DNA from 4 places in the Brevibacterium sp. LS14 genome. Region 1 is predicted to be linked to each of the others. Evidence: riboswitches for the same ligand, from Rfam matches in the RefSeq annotation. Region 1 holds a riboswitch; each other region holds the start of a gene.
The links. A riboswitch is a leader RNA that binds a small molecule or an ion and turns the genes downstream of it on or off. The one in region 1 is predicted to bind thiamine pyrophosphate.
Positions count from the first base shown of each region.

Region 2: another riboswitch for thiamine pyrophosphate. It lies ahead of EZE58_RS07560 (TenA family protein); the one in region 1 lies ahead of thiC (phosphomethylpyrimidine synthase ThiC).
Region 3: another riboswitch for thiamine pyrophosphate. It lies ahead of thiM (hydroxyethylthiazole kinase); the one in region 1 lies ahead of thiC (phosphomethylpyrimidine synthase ThiC).
Region 4: another riboswitch for thiamine pyrophosphate. It lies ahead of thiO (glycine oxidase ThiO); the one in region 1 lies ahead of thiC (phosphomethylpyrimidine synthase ThiC).

Region 1 covers NZ_SJXG01000056.1:52,472-56,234, forward strand. Annotated here, with positions in the region: gene EZE58_RS12970 (DUF1684 domain-containing protein) at 1-613, opposite strand, end outside; gene EZE58_RS12975 (M18 family aminopeptidase) at 718-2,025, shown strand; TPP riboswitch at 2,399-2,509, shown strand; gene thiC (phosphomethylpyrimidine synthase ThiC) at 2,506-3,763, shown strand, end outside.
Region 2 covers NZ_SJXG01000044.1:194,157-197,919, reverse strand. Annotated here, with positions in the region: gene EZE58_RS07570 (hypothetical protein) at 1-241, opposite strand, end outside; gene EZE58_RS07565 (dihydroxyacetone kinase subunit DhaK) at 405-2,093, shown strand; gene EZE58_RS07560 (TenA family protein) at 2,081-2,764, opposite strand; TPP riboswitch at 2,762-2,864, opposite strand; gene EZE58_RS07555 (alpha-L-glutamate ligase) at 2,882-3,763, opposite strand, start outside.
Region 3 covers NZ_SJXG01000049.1:122,610-126,372, reverse strand. Annotated here, with positions in the region: gene EZE58_RS10015 (ABC transporter permease) at 1-939, shown strand, start outside; TPP riboswitch at 1,175-1,278, shown strand; gene thiM (hydroxyethylthiazole kinase) at 1,266-2,126, shown strand; gene thiE (thiamine phosphate synthase) at 2,123-2,830, shown strand; gene thiD (bifunctional hydroxymethylpyrimidine kinase/phosphomethylpyrimidine kinase) at 2,827-3,693, shown strand.
Region 4 covers NZ_SJXG01000031.1:170,555-174,317, reverse strand. Annotated here, with positions in the region: gene arsM (arsenite methyltransferase) at 1-647, shown strand, start outside; gene EZE58_RS03645 (2-dehydropantoate 2-reductase) at 773-1,687, opposite strand; gene thiE (thiamine phosphate synthase) at 1,684-2,361, opposite strand; TPP riboswitch at 2,385-2,487, shown strand; gene thiO (glycine oxidase ThiO) at 2,478-3,659, shown strand; gene thiS (sulfur carrier protein ThiS) at 3,656-3,763, shown strand, end outside.

The sequences.
Region 1 (3,763 bases):
CCTCGCCGACGACCGTCGTCGTCAGCTCGAGACCCTCCTGCGCGGTGGAGACCGGTTGTGCCTGCGGCTGCTCATAGGGGGTGAAGCGACCGAGGAAGACGAACTCACGGTTGGGGTCGTAGACGGGGACCTCGACGAATTTGCTCAGCAGCGGCGACTTCGCGTCGCGGATCCGCACACCGATCCGCCCACCGCGGTCGATGAGCTCGTAGAGCACGTGCCCGACGGTGAACCAGCCGAGCGAACCGCCCGGCGGCAGCTTCGCACTGAAACCGGTGTCGTTGACCCTGACCTGGGGCGAGTCGTCAGCGGAGGCCTCCCCGGCGGAAGCCCCGTCCCCGGCGGAAGCTCCGTCCTCGGCGGAAGCTCCGTCCTCGGCGGGGCGGGAGAGAAGATCCAAGGTCTGTGCGGCGGGGCCGGCCTTCGTGCTCGGGTCGAGCGCGAGGCGCACCCAGCCGTCGTCGTCGACGGTGAAGGTGCCGGGGGCGTCGGGCCAGGTCGACTCCTCATCGAGCCAGTGCAGGCCGACGACGCTGAGCCAGCCGAAGGGGGTCGCCAACGACGAGTTCCGCGAGTCTCGCCAGGTGTTCCATTCGGCCACGAATTGGTTCACGTCGAAGTCCCCTCGCAATCTCATTCGTCGTCCCGCGTCTGCCGCTTCGGAGCTGTGATCAAAGCACCTGTGATCAAAGCTACCGCAAAGGATAGGCTGAGAAAATGAGCACTCCTCCCACCGACCGGACAGCAAACGCGCAGGTCGCAGCCGATCTCTCGGAATTCGTCTCTGCCTCTCCCAGCTCCTATCATGCCACCGCTGCCGCCGCCGACCGTCTCGGCGCCGCCGGCTTCCACCGGCTCGACGAACGCGACTCCTGGGCGCTCGAACCCGGCCGCGGATACTTCGTCGTCCGCGACGGTGCGATCATCGCGTGGATGACGCCGACAGAGACCACCTCGGTGATCCCGCCGTTCCGCGTCCTCGGGTCGCACACCGACTCCCCCGCCTTCAAGCTCAAGCCCGGTGAGGAGTTCACGACCGCCGGGGTGCGCCAGGTCGGCGTCGAGATCTACGGCGGGCCGCTGCTCAACTCCTGGCTCGACCGGGAGCTCGCGTTCGCCGGGCGCCTCAGCCTCGCAGACGGCACCGTCGTTCTCGCGCGCACCGGGGCGATCGCGCGCATCCCGCAGCTGGCCATCCACCTCGACCGGCAGGTCAACGAGGGCCTCACCCTCGACAAGCAGCGGCACACGACCCCGATCGTCGGTCTCGCCGACCTCGCCGAGGCCGACATCCTCGAGCTCCTCGCCGCCTCCGCCGAGGTGGACCCCGAGCTCATCGTCGGCCACGACGTCTACACGATCCCCGTCCAGGAGCCTGCGCTCTTCGGTGCCGCGGACGAGTTCTTCGCCTCGCCGAGGCTGGACAACCTCCTCTCCGTCCACGCCGGGGTCACTGCGATGGTCGGGCTCGACGCCGAGGCGCTCGACCACCTCGCCCTCTTCGCCGGGTTCGACCACGAGGAGATCGGGTCGAACTCTCGGTCCGGGGCGAGCGGACCGTTCCTCGCCGACGTCGCCGAGCGCATCGTCGCCTCCCTCTACCCCGACGCGACGCGCAGCGACCACCTCGCCGCGCTGGCCGGGTCGGTGTGCGTGTCCTCGGACGCCGGTCACGCGGTGCACCCGAACTATCAGGAGCGGCACGACCCGCAGGTGCGGCCCCGCCTCGGCGGCGGACCGCTGCTCAAGCACAATGCGCAGCAGCGGTATGCGACCGACGCCGTGGGCACCGCGGTGTGGGCTAAGGCGTGCACTGCGGCCGGGGTCGAGTACCAGGACTTCGTGTCGAACAACTCCGTGCCGTGCGGGTCGACGATCGGACCGCTGACGGCGACGCGGATGGGGATGACGACCGTCGACGTGGGACCGGCGCTCTACTCGATGCACTCGGCGCGGGAGATGTGCGCGATCAGCGACGTCGTCGCCCTCGGCGCCGCCGCGAAGGCCTTCCTCCAGGGGGCGTAGGGGCCGGCGCCGCCACTCCGCACGCCGATCCATGCGGGGCCGGCGCCGCCATTCCGCACGCCGATCCACGCGCAGCCGACATTTCCAGCCCCGATCCACGCGGGGCCCGAATTCCGCGTCGCCCAAGACGCGGAATTCCGCCTGCGCGTTGATCGAGAGCGACCGACTTCGCGGGAGCATCGATTTTCTCCCGCCGCGTTGATCGAGCGCGACCGGGTACGCGTGGATCGAGGGCGATCAGCGGTCGACGGGCGGTCGACGAGACGGCCGCCGAACAGTCGACAAGGCGGTCGACGAGGCGGCCGCCGAACGGTCGACGGGCGGTCGACGGGACGCGCTGTTTTGTGGCGACGCGCACACTGTGATAGTCGTTGTGTGACCCCACGGGGGCCTCCGGCAGGAGGCTGAGATCGGGCTAGGGCCGCTCGAGACCGTTGAACCTGATCCGGTTGATACCGGCGGAGGAAGAGAGGATCGCAGATGACTGCGCCCACCCCTGACACATCCGAAAACACCACGCCCGCCGAGGACTTCTCCCTCGAGCAGTACCCCTCGCATTCGCTCGCCTGGGTCGAGGACAGCGAGCACGGCATCCGCGTGCCGGTCACCCGCATCGACCTCGAGGACACGAACGGCCGCCCCAACGAGCCCGTCCACGTCTACCGCACCGTCGGCCCCGGCGCGGTTCCCGAACACGGGCTTCCGCCGCACCGCGCGCCCTGGATCGCCGACCGCGACGACACCGAGACCTACGAGGCGCGCGGACACCTCATCGAAGACGACGGCCGAGCCGCCGTCCGTCGCGGGGCGCCCTCTCAGCAATGGCTGGGTCCGGAACGGTCACCTCGGCGAGCGAAGATCGGACGCACCGTCACGCAGATGCACTACGCCAGGAAGGGCATCATCACTCCGGAGATGCGCTACGTCGCGATCCGCGAGCAGTGCGACGTCGAACTCGTGCGCTCCGAGGTCGCCGCAGGCCGGGCGATCATCCCGTCGAACATCAACCATCCCGAGTCCGAACCGATGATCATCGGCAAGGCGTTCCTCGTCAAGATCAACGCGAACATCGGCAATTCCGCGGTGACGAGCTCGATCGCCGAGGAGGTGGAGAAGCTCCAGTGGGCCGCGAAGTGGGGTGCCGACACCCTCATGGACCTCTCGACGGGCAACGACATCCACACCACCCGCGAATGGATCATCCGCAACTCCCCGATCCCCATCGGCACCGTCCCCATCTACCAGGCGCTTGAGAAGGTCGACGGCGACGCCGAGGCGCTCACCTGGGAGATCTACCGCGACACCGTCATCGAACAGTGCGAGCAGGGCGTCGACTACATGACCGTGCACGCGGGCGTGCTGCTCCGCTACGTCCCGCTCACCGCGGACCGGGTCACCGGCATGGTCTCTCGCGGCGGCTCGATCATGGCCGGCTGGTGCCTGGCCCACCACGAGGAGAACTTCCTCTACACCCACTTCGACGAGCTCTGCGAGATCTTCGCCCAGTACGACGTCGCCTTCTCCCTCGGCGACGGGCTGCGTCCCGGATCGATCGCCGACGCCAACGACGCCGCGCAGTTCGCCGAACTCGACACCCTCGCCGAGCTGACGAAGCGCGCGTGGGCCCACGACGTCCAGGTCATGGTCGAAGGCCCCGGCCACATTCCGCTCCACCTCGTGCGGGAGAACGTCGAGAGGCAGCAGGAGCTCTGCGACGGCGCGCCCTTCTACACCTTGG
Region 2 (3,763 bases), on a different contig from region 1:
CCCATGCGTTCGCCGACTCGGTCTCGACGAGGAAGCCGGCGATCTGCGAGAGGATCGTCGCATACGACGCGCCCTCGGTGGTCCGTTCGATCCACCCTGTCTCGCCGTCCTCATCCTCCGTCTCGAAGTATCCCCACACCATGGTGGGGAAGAACTTCGGCGGCACGGATTCGATGATGTCGGGGCGGAACAGCCCGAACGGGATCCATTCGGAATCGTGGTCGACGGGGGAATCGTTCATCGGTCAATAGTGCCACGAGCCGGGCGGATCCGCCGACGGTCGGCAGGTGAACAGCCACCCTGCCACTCCGCCGGGCAGGTATAGCATGGCACCGTCCGCACAGCCGGTGGCCGTCGACTGCCCACCGGACCGGCACACGACGCTGACCTGCGAAAGGATCTCCATGAGCGCGTTCTTCGTCTCGCCCACCCCGACCATCAGTGCCCTGCGCGGCTTCGCCCGCGCCCACTCGGACCGTGTGGCCCTCACCGAGGACCCGCTCTTCGTCCGCTCCCGCACCCGGACCCCTGAACGCCGAGTCGGCCTCGTCTCCGGCGGCGGATCGGGCCACGAGCCCATGCACGTCGGTTTCGTCGGGCAGGGCATGCTCGATGCGGCAGTGCCCGGCGAGGTCTTCGCCTCCCCGCACAACGCGCAGATCTACTCCGCCTCGCGCGCCGTCGCCGGAGCAGACGGGGTCCTCCACATCGTCAAGAACTACACCGGCGACGTCATCAACTTCGCCATCGCCGCCGAACGCCTCCAGGCCGCGGGCATCCCGACACGCACCGTCATCGTCGACGACGACATCGCCACCGACAGCGACGAGACCGAGACCGGCCGCCGGGGCACCGGAGCGACCGTCGTCGTCGAGAAGATCCTCGGTGCCGCCGCCGACTCCGGGCTCGGGCTCGACGAACTCGCCGACCTCGGCGCCGAAGTGGCCGACCGTTCCCGCAGCCTCGCCGTCGCCGCCCGCGCCCAGACCGACTCCCACACAGGGAGGCCCGCCTTCGATCTGGCCGAGGGAACGCTCGAGTACGGGGTCGGCATCCACGGTGAACGTGCCGCTTCCTCGATCGACCGGGAGGACTTCGACGCACTCGTGGCGAGGATGGTCGACGAGGTCCACGCCGCCGTCGCAGGCGACCCCGCCGACGGCGACCTCCTCGTCTTCGTCAACGGACTCGGTGCCAGCACGCAGATCGAGCTCTTCAACGTCTTCGACGCCGTCACCCGCGCCCTCGAAGCCAAGGGCGAGAAGGTCGCGGCGTCCCTCGTCGGCGACTACGTCACCGCCCTCGACATGACCGGCTTCTCGATCACGCTCACCCGAATGCAGCCGCAGTGGTTGGACTGGTGGGAAGCCGCCACCTGCACTGCGGCCTTCCCCGCGCCCGTCGCCGACGGCACACCGACCGCATCTATCGCCGAACGCGTTACCGACCAGGGTGGCGCAGACGAGACCGACGTGGGCACACTGCGCACCCGCGCACAGGATCGCAGCACCGACCTCGAGACCGCCGTCGTCATCCGCTTCGCCGAACTCGCCGAAGAGCATCACGGCCACCTCACGCGACTCGACCAGGTCACCGGTGACGGCGACTTCGGCGACAACCTCCGCGGCGGTCTCCGCCATGCGACCCGACTCATGGAGGAGGCCGACGCGGCGGGATTCGCCGCCGCCGAACGTGCCTTCCTCAACGGCGTCGGCGGCACGAGCGGGCCTCTGCTCGGCCTGCTCTTCCAGGAGCTCAACGCCGGATACGCGAAGCTTGGGGACGACGAGCACCCGAGGACCGTCTGGGAGCAGGCGACCGCGGCCGGCTCGGCGGCGATCCGCCGCGTCGGCGGAGCCGAGCCCGGCGACCGGACGGTCATCGACGTCCTCGAACCGACCGCCTCAGCGCTGAGCGGAGGATTCGCCTCGGCCGCCGAGACGGCCGCCGACGCCGCCCAGGCCACGGCCGAACTCCAGGCCAGGCGCGGTCGTGCGAGCTATGTCGACGGGCGCGGCCATGGCACCCCCGACGCGGGCGCGGTCGGGATCTCGCTGCTCTTCACCGCGGCCGCCGAGGTCTACGAACGCTGAGCCCGGTACGCCTCATCGAAGAACGCGCGCTCGAGCCCGACGGCCCGCCCCCACAGCGCGGTCAGCCGCTTTCGGGTCGTGACCGACTCGGCGTCATCACCCCGGGGAAAGACGCGTTCGAGTTCGTCGACGAGGAACTGCACCCACGCGGAGAAGTCCTCACCGCGGTGGAGGTCGATCCAGCCGACGTGGACGGCACGGGTGGGCATCTCCCGCTCGAGCTCACCCCAGTCGAGGTAGAGCCATTCGGCGATGACGAGGACGACGAGGAGATCCGGGTACGACGCCGAGGCGACGGCGGTCCGCATGACCTCGCGGAAGCCTTCTGTCGGAGCGAGGAGGACAGGGTCGGCGTAGTCGTCCTCGGTCACCCCTACCTCGGCGAAGGCGCGGATGAAGTACGAATCCTCATCGGCTTCGAGGAACCCCAGCTGCCGGGCGAAGCGGAGCTTCGCCTCGATCCGGTCGGCATGCGCGACGCACGCGCCGAGCATCGCGAGAAAATCCTCGAAGAACTGGTAGTCCTGGACGAGGTAGGTCGCCATGACGTCGTCAGGCACGGTGCCCGCGAAGAGCTCCTCGACGAACCGGTGGCCGACCGCGGCCGACCAGTCCTCGTCCGCTGAGTCGCGCAGCGCCTCGACGGCGCCGCCCTGGGACACAGTGATCATTCGTCTCCTCCAACTTCCTCCGCCGGCATGATCCGGATCAGGTGTAAGGGTCTGCCTTCGCACTCTCAGCGCCGGGTCAGGCGCTCCCCTGTGGTGGTCTGAGACTATCAGGCCCGGTCAGGGCACGGGAATGCCCGCAACCGCGCCGAGGCGCAGGCTCAACTCCTCGGCGATGCGCGCTGCCGCGGGCTGCCGGCCGGCCGCACGCTCGGCCTCCTCGACGGCCGAGTTGTAGTTCGTGTTCGTGTTGATGTCGTAGACGACCTGCCGGCCGTCGGCGGTCTCGATGAACTCGACACCGGCGAAGTCGATGCCGAGGTCGCGGAGCAGTTCCTCGAGTCGGCCGATGAGCGGGGTCTGTGCGGTGATCTCCTCGCGCCGGGTGAACTGGCTGACCGGCGCCGAGGCGGTGCGCTGGTCCCCGGCGGTCCCAGCGGTCAGGATCTCGCACGCGTCGGCGGGGCAGAGTTCGAACGAGCCGGCAGAGACATCGACTCTCACGGCATAGTGAAACCGGCCGCCGATGAACTCGGCGCGGGTGATGAACGGTGCGGCCGGCTGCAGGTACTCCTGGATGAGGGTGATGCCGTCGATCGGCTCGTCCGCGCCGTCGGGTCCGAAGTCGGCGATCGCCTGCTCGAGGTCGGCGTGGGAGTCGAACCGGCGCACGCCCAGGCCCTTGCCGCCCTGGTTGTGCTTGGTGATGAACGGGGGAGCGAAGTCCGCAGCCGCCTCGGTGATCGCGGTGCTCCCGAACGCGGCGGCGGTCCTGGGGACGTCGAAGCCGTGGGCTGCGAGTTCACGGTGCTGGCGGATCTTGCTGACCTCGAGCTCGTAGACGTCGGAACCGTTGATGACCGTCCGACCGGCGGCCTCGAGCCACGCGAGCACCGCCCGGCCGAAGTCCTTGACATGCGGGTCGGTGCGCGTGTGCGAGGACGCGGAGAGGCGGGACCAGAAGAGGGCCTCGGGCGGCTCGGCGGCCAGGTCGATCGTCGC
Region 3 (3,763 bases), on a different contig from region 1:
CTCGGCGGACTCTGCGCCTCCGTGCTCGGCGTCCTCGTCGTCCGCCAGGGAGTGCCCCCGCTCATCGCCCTGACGATCATGCTCCTCCTCGGCCTCGTCGTCGGTGCCATCCAGGGCTGGTTCTTCGCCGTCGTCGGCATTCCCGCCTTCGTCGTCACCCTCGCCGGTCTGCTCGCGTTCACCGGACTGACCCTGACGACGCTCGGCACGCAGAAGAACCTCTCGATGGCCGACACGTTCGCCTTCGATTTCGCGAGCTACTACTTCCCCGCGATGTGGGCGTACGTCTTCGGCGCGGTCGCGGTCATCGGTTTCGCCGCCGGGCTCATCCACTCGAAGCTGCGGCGGCACAACGCCGGACTCGACAGCGCGAGCTGGACGTCGGTGATCATCCGCATCGTCCTTCTCACCGCAGTCGTCTTCGGCTTCCTCATCCTCGTCAACCAGGACTTCGGGCTGGCGATGCCGTTCTTCCTCATGCTCGTCATCGCGATCGTCATCGACCTCGTGCTGCGGAAGACGAAGTACGGCCGATCGATCTACGCCGTCGGCGGCAAGGTCGAGGCCGCCCGGCGCGCCGGCATCCGGGTGACCTGGGTGCGCATCAGCGTGTTCATGACCGCCGGTGTCCTCGCCGCGCTCTTCGGCTTCGTCAAGGCCGGGGTGACGACGAACGCGGGATCGACGCTCGTCGGCACGCAGGACCTCCTCAACGCCATCGCGGCGGCCGTCATCGGCGGCACCTCGCTCTTCGGCGGGCGCGGATCGGCGTGGGCCGCTGTGCTCGGGGCGCTCGTCGTCGGAGCGATCAACAACGGCCTCTACCTCATCGGCTTCAACTCCGATGCGCAGCAGATCATCACCGCGCTCGTCCTCCTCACCGCCGTCGTCATCGACGCGATCAGCCGCCGCGGCCAGCGCTACGTCGGCAGAGGGTAGGCGTCGGAGGGTGGGCGACAGAGGTCTGACGGCTGCCGGTAGGCAGCTGGGTCGGTCGCCGAGGCGGAACTGAGTCACTTTTCGCCCGATCAGTCGGTTCAAGACCAGATCGATCGGACGAAAAGTGAATCATCGGGGCCGGGCGGCTGGATTGAAAGTGGGGTCGGGTGGGTTCGCGGCGGTGGGCCGTGCGGGCGCCGTCGTCGCCCCCTAGGTGTCGGTGATACAGTCGGGGGCAAATGACATGGGGTGCCCGGTGCGACTCGCGCAGGGCTGAGAGAACACCCATCGAACCTGATCTGGGCCATGCTAGCGAAGGGATCGTCATGACCGACATCGACCTGTCGTCGGCGCATGCGCGGCTGCGCGCGTCGAACCCGCTCATCCAATGCATCACGAACACGGTCGTGCAGCAGTTCAGCGCGAACGTGCTCCTCGCCGTCGGGGCGTCACCGGCGATGCTCGACCACGACGCCGATGCCGCGCAGTTCGCCCACCTCGCCGGCGGTCTGCTCGTCAACTTCGGCACAGCGACGAACCAGCAGTTCCTCGCCGCCGACGCCGCCGTCGACGCCGTCACCGAGGATGCCAAACCCTGGGTGCTCGACCCCGTGAGCATCGGCGCTGCCGACCACCGCACCACCCGGATCCGCCGCGCCGCGGCCGCCCACCCGACCGCGATCCGCGGCAACGCCTCGGAGATCGCGGCACTGGCCGGAGCCGGAGCGGGCGGGCGCGGGGTCGAGTCCACCGACGAGGTCGACGCCGTGCTCCCGGCCGCCGCCGAGCTCGCCCGCACGACCGGCGCCATCGTCGCCGTTTCCGGTGCCCGGGACGCCATCGTCGCCCACATCGACGGGGCCGACCACATCGCCCGCGTCGACGGGGGACACTCATTCATGCCGCTCGTCATCGGCACCGGCTGCTCACTCGGCGCCGTGACCGCCGCCTACCTCGCCGCCGTCCCGCCGGCGGGGACGAGTTCGCAGGCGGGCCCGGCAGGATCGGCCGCGTTCGAGCGCTTCACCGCAGTCGTCGCCGCCCACGCCCACTTCGCCGTCGCCGGAGAGGCCGCCGCCACCGGGGCGCTCGGACCGGGCACCTACTCGGTGCACTTCCTCGACGCGCTCTTCACCACCGACGACGACCGGATCGGCCGCGCCCGGGTCGAGGTGACCACAGTATGAGCGGCGATCGGCTCGCGGGCATCGACACCCGCCTCTACCTCGTCACCGATACCGCGCAGTGCGCGGAGGCGGGACGAACCGTCGCCGAGACCGTGCGCGCGGCCGTGACCGGGGGAGTCGGTGTCGTCCAGGTCCGCGACAAGGACATCGACGACACCGAATTCCTCGTCCTCACCCGTGAGGTCATCGCCGCCGTCACCGAGGCGATCGCCGGGACCGACCGCCGCGTTCCCGTCTTCCTCAACGACCGGGTCGCCGTCGCCCGCCGCCTCCTCGACGAGGGCAGCGACGTCCACATCCACGTCGGCCAGACCGACACCCCCGTCGCCGAGGTGCGCGACCTCCTCGGCGACGGCCCCCTCGTCGGCCTCTCCGCCGCCGAACCCGAGGAGTTCGCCACGGCCCAGGAGACCGGCGGCGTCGACCTTGTCGGCATCGGACCGGTCTTCGACACGACGACGAAGACCGACGCCCCGGCCGGGATCGGTCCCGACCGCCTTGGCGAACTCACCGCCTCGGCGGGGATCCCCGCGGTCGCGATCGGCGGCATCGACGCCGAGCGCGCGCACGAACTGCGGGGACGAGGACTCGTCGGCATCTGCGTCGTCTCCGCGATCTGCCGCGCCGAGGATCCCGAGCAGGCGGCCGCGGACCTCCTCGACGCCTTCGGCGACGGCACCCGAAAGGACGGGGAACAGGCATGAGCGAGCGACCACCGATCGCGCTGTCGATCGCCGGCACCGACCCGAGCGGCGGGGCGGGAATCCACGCCGACCTCAAGACGTTCACCGCCCTCGGCGTGCTCGGGACGACGGCGATCACCGCCCTCGTCGCGCAGAACACCCACGGGGTGTCCCGCGTCTACCCGATCGACGAGGACTTCGTCACCGATGAGCTCGACAGCGTGCTGAATGACATGCCCGTCGACGCGACGAAGACGGGCATGCTCGGATCCCGGTCGCTCGTCGACCTCGTCGTCGACCGGGCAGCGACCTCCGACTTCGGGTTCTTCACCGTCGACCCCGTCATGGTCGCGACCTCCGGACACCGCCTCCTCGAGGTCGATGCCGTCGACGCCGTGCGCACGCGCCTGCTCCCGGCCGCCGACCTCATCACCCCGAACCTCCCCGAGGCGGCCCTCCTCCTCGGCGACGACGTGCCCGAGGCGACGACCCCTGAGCAGATGCGCGACCAGGCCAGGGAGCTCGTCGCGCGCGGCACGCGCGCCGTCCTCCTCAAGGGCGGGCACGCCGCAGACGGCGAGGTCGCCGACATCCTCGTCACCGCCGACGGGGAGGTCACCGAGTTCGCCCACCCTCGGATCGCGACCCCGAACACGCACGGGACCGGGTGCACGCTCTCGGCTGCGATCACCGCCGAGGCGGCCGTCCTCCGGCGGGCCAACGGCGGGAAGACGCTGGCCTCTGAGGACATGCGGCAGGCAGTCGAACGGGGACTCGACTTCCTTGCCCGGGCGCTCGCCTCGGCGGCGGACTGGAAGGTCAGCCTCGACCCCGCGGGCGCCCACGGACCGGTCGACCATCAGGTCGACATCGTCCGCCGCTGACCCCGCCCGAGCACCGTACCCGGAGCGCTTCACCATCGCAGCACCGCGGCGCCCCGGACCCGACCCGATC
Region 4 (3,763 bases), on a different contig from region 1:
CCGAATCCCCGCGCGGATTCGGTGCCGGACTCTATGACGCGACGACGGTCGGGGGCATGCCCGTCGGCGCCGTCGAGGCGAGTCTCGGCTGCGGGAACCCCACCGACGTCGCCGAGCTCCGGGATGGCGAACGGGTGCTCGATCTCGGTTCGGGCGGTGGTCTCGACGTCCTCCTCTCCGCCCGCCGGGTCGGTGCGACCGGATTCGCCTACGGGGTGGACATGACCGATGAGATGCTCGCTCTCGCCGAGGAGAACCGGGCGAAGTCGGGCCTGACGAACGTCGAGTTCCTCAAAGGCACGATCGAAGCCGTCCCGCTCCCGGACGCCGCCGTCGACGTCGTCATCTCCAACTGCGTGATCAACCTCTCCACGGACAAGCACTCCGTGCTCAGCGAGATGTTCCGCGTGCTCGCTCCGGGCGGGCGCATAGGAGTCTCCGATGTCGTCTCCGAAGACCGTCTCAGCCCGCAGGAGCGCAGTGAGCGCGGGTCGCATGTCGGCTGCATCGCCGGGGCTCTGTCACGAACGGAGTATGTCGACGGTCTTCGCGCTGTCGGATTCGTCGACGTCGCGGTCGACTTCACGCGTGAGGTCGCCGACGGCCTGCACTCGGCGATCGTGCGGGCGGTCAAGCCGGCCGGCTGAGCCTGGAAACATCGCTCGCCCTCGTGCTCTCCGGTCTCGCCGAGGCGGCCCATCGTCTCCGCGCAGGCGGCGGCCGGTGCGCGCGGGCTTCCGAAACCGCGGCCAGGCTGCAGACCCCTCTCCGGTCATCCCGCCCGGTCGATCTCGCCTGCTCGCAGCTGCACGAGAGTGAGGTCGAGCAGCGGGGTCGCGACCCCGAGTCCCGCCGCGGTCGCCGCGAGGCTGCCGAGGATGTGCTCGGTCTCGTTGGGCAGTCCGGCGGTGACGTCGCGATAGAGCGATGAGGTGAATGAGGAGCCCTCGGCGGTGAGCATCGAGAGCGTCACCGCGCGGGAGCGCGCCGAGATCGGGTGTCCGGCGCCCATCGCCACGGCTTCGAGCTCGTCGACGATCGCGACGACGTGGGGTTCGCCGCCGGCGGCCATGATCGCCCCGACGGGCGCCCGGAAGAGGCACGTGACCACGCCGGCTGCGGCGATGAAGACCCACTTCTCCCAGAGTGCGTCATCGATGGCATCGATGACCTGGAGGCGGAAGCCGGGGACGTCGAGGGCCTCGACGATCCCGGAAGGCACCTCTCCCCCGCCGAGGCGGCCGATCGTCATCGTCGCCATGTCCGTCATCTGCACAACGTCGTATCCGCGCATCGTGCCGATGATCTTCACGAGGCCCCCGAGCACCTGCCCGGGGAACTCCCTGTCCAGGCGGTCGATATGGGCCATGCCGTTGAGGAACGGAATGATGAGCGTGTCCGGCCCGATCGCCGGGCGAATGTCGTCGATGACCTGGTCGAGGCCGCTGGCCTTGACGGCGATGAGGACGAGGTCCGCAGGGATCGGGTTCGCTGCGAGCTCCTCGGCGGTCGTCACGGCCACCGGGTTCGTCCTGTCCTCGTCGGGGCCGATGAAGCGCAGCCCCGATGCGCGCAGCGCCTCGGCGCGCTCGGGTCGGACGAGGAAGGTGACGTCACGTCCGGCTTCGACGAGGCGGGTGCCGAACGCTCCCCCGGTGGCCCCGGCTCCGGCGATGAGGATCCTCACAGCTCTCCCTTCAGGGTCGCTGCCGCTGCGGCGGGATCATCGGCCTCGGTGACGGCGCGGACGACGACGATGCGCTCGGCTCCGGCTTCGCGCACCGCGTCGAGCCGCTCACCGGCGGCGATGCCGCCGATCGCGAACCAGGGCGTACTCACCCGTCCGGTGATCTCCCGCAGGGGCTCGAGGCCGACGGCCGGTCGCCCGGGTTTCGTCGGGGTCTCCCACACGGGCCCGAGGCAGAGGTAGTCGATGTCGGGGTCGGCGTCGGCGGCGAGCGCCTGGTCGATCGAGTGGGTCGAACGGCCGAGGAGGACGTCGGGTCCGAGCACGGCACGGGCCTGGCCGCTCGTGAGGTCACCCTGTCCGACGTGGAAGACGTCGGCGCCGACGAGGAGGGCGACGTCGGCACGGTCGTTGACGGAGAAGAGCCTGCCATGGCGGCGGGCGGCGTCCCGGAGGACCTCGAGGGCGGCGATCTCCTCTCGTGCCTCCAGGCTCTTGTCGCGCAGCTGGATGATGTCGACGCCCCCGGCGTATGCGGCGTCGAGGAACGCGGCGAGATCGCCCTGCTTGGTCCTGGCATCGGTGCAGAGGTAGAGGCGGGCCGCCTCGAGCGCGCGCCGACGCGCGGTTCGAGTCGTGGTCTGCGTGTCTCGCTGGGCGGAGGACGTTGTCATCACGGGAACCATGCTCCTAGAGTAGAGGAGTTCGCGGGAGCCTCGCTGGGAGGCTGAGAGGGCTTCGTGCCGACCGCCGCACCTGATGCGGGTCATGCCGCCGGAGGGAGAATACAGTGCACGTCATCGTCATCGGGGCCGGGATCATCGGGCTCGCCACAGCATGGGAGCTGCGTGGCCGGGGAGCGTCGGTCACGCTCATCGACCCCGCACCCGGCGAAGGGGCCTCGTATGCCGCCGCCGGCATGATCGCCCCGGCCGCGGAGATCGCGTGGGGGCAGTCTCCGCTCTTCCCCCTCATGCGCACCTCTGCCGATCTCTACCCCGAGTTCGCCTCGCGACTCACCGCCGAGACCGGGCACGACCTCGGCGAGACGCAGACGGAGACCCTCGTGTGCGCCGGGGACAGGGCGGATCTCGCGACCCTGCGGGACCTGCGCGCCCTGCAGGCCGAGGCGGGGTCCGAGGTCGAACTCATCACCGGATCCCGGGCCCGCGATCTCGAGCCCGCCCTCTCGCCAGGGGTGAGCGGGGCGGTGCGCATCCCCGGCGATCATGCCGTCGACCCACGACGGATCACCGGCGCCCTGCTCTCGCTCCTCGACGACGACATCGTCCGTGAGGAGGCGACCGGACTCGTCCGCGTCAGCGGCCGCACCGTCGGCGTCGCTCTTGCCGATGGGCGCAGCCTCACCGCCGACCAGGTCGTCGTCGCCGCCGGTGAAGCGGTGGGGACGATCGCCGGCGTCCCCGACCTGCCGCTGCGAGCCGTGCACGGCGACATCATCCGGCTGCGCACCGACGCGAGCGCACCGCCGCTGCTCACCCGCACCATCCGCGGACTCGTCGCCGGTCGGCCCGTCTACATCGTCCCGCGCCCCGACGGGGAACTCGTCCTCGGCGCCACGTCCCGTGAGGACGGACGGCCCGGGGTGCTCGCCGAGGGAGTCCACCGTCTCCTCCACGATGCCGAACGGCTCGTGCCCGGGATCCTCGATGCCGAGATCACCGAGATCACTGCGCGTGCCCGACCCGGATCACCCGATGACGTGCCGTTCATCGGGCGCACGGACCCCGGCTGCGTCGTCTCCACCGGGTACTTCCGCCACGGGATCCTCCTCACTCCGCTCGGGGCCCGCCTCGGTGCCGATCTCACCCGCGGTGAGGACTCGCCGTGGCTGCCCGCAGGGGCGCCCGCGGCCCTTGCTCCCCGCCGCTTCTCCGAAGCCGCACAGTCGAACGAGAGCCCGTCTCCGCGCCTTGTGGCGGCGATGACCACAGCAAGGAAGGAACCATGACCATCACACTCAACGGGGAGAGCAGCGAGCTCGCCTCAGGCACCACGGCCCGCTCGCTCGTCGAGCACGTCACCGGCAGGCAGCTCGCGACGGACGGGACTCCC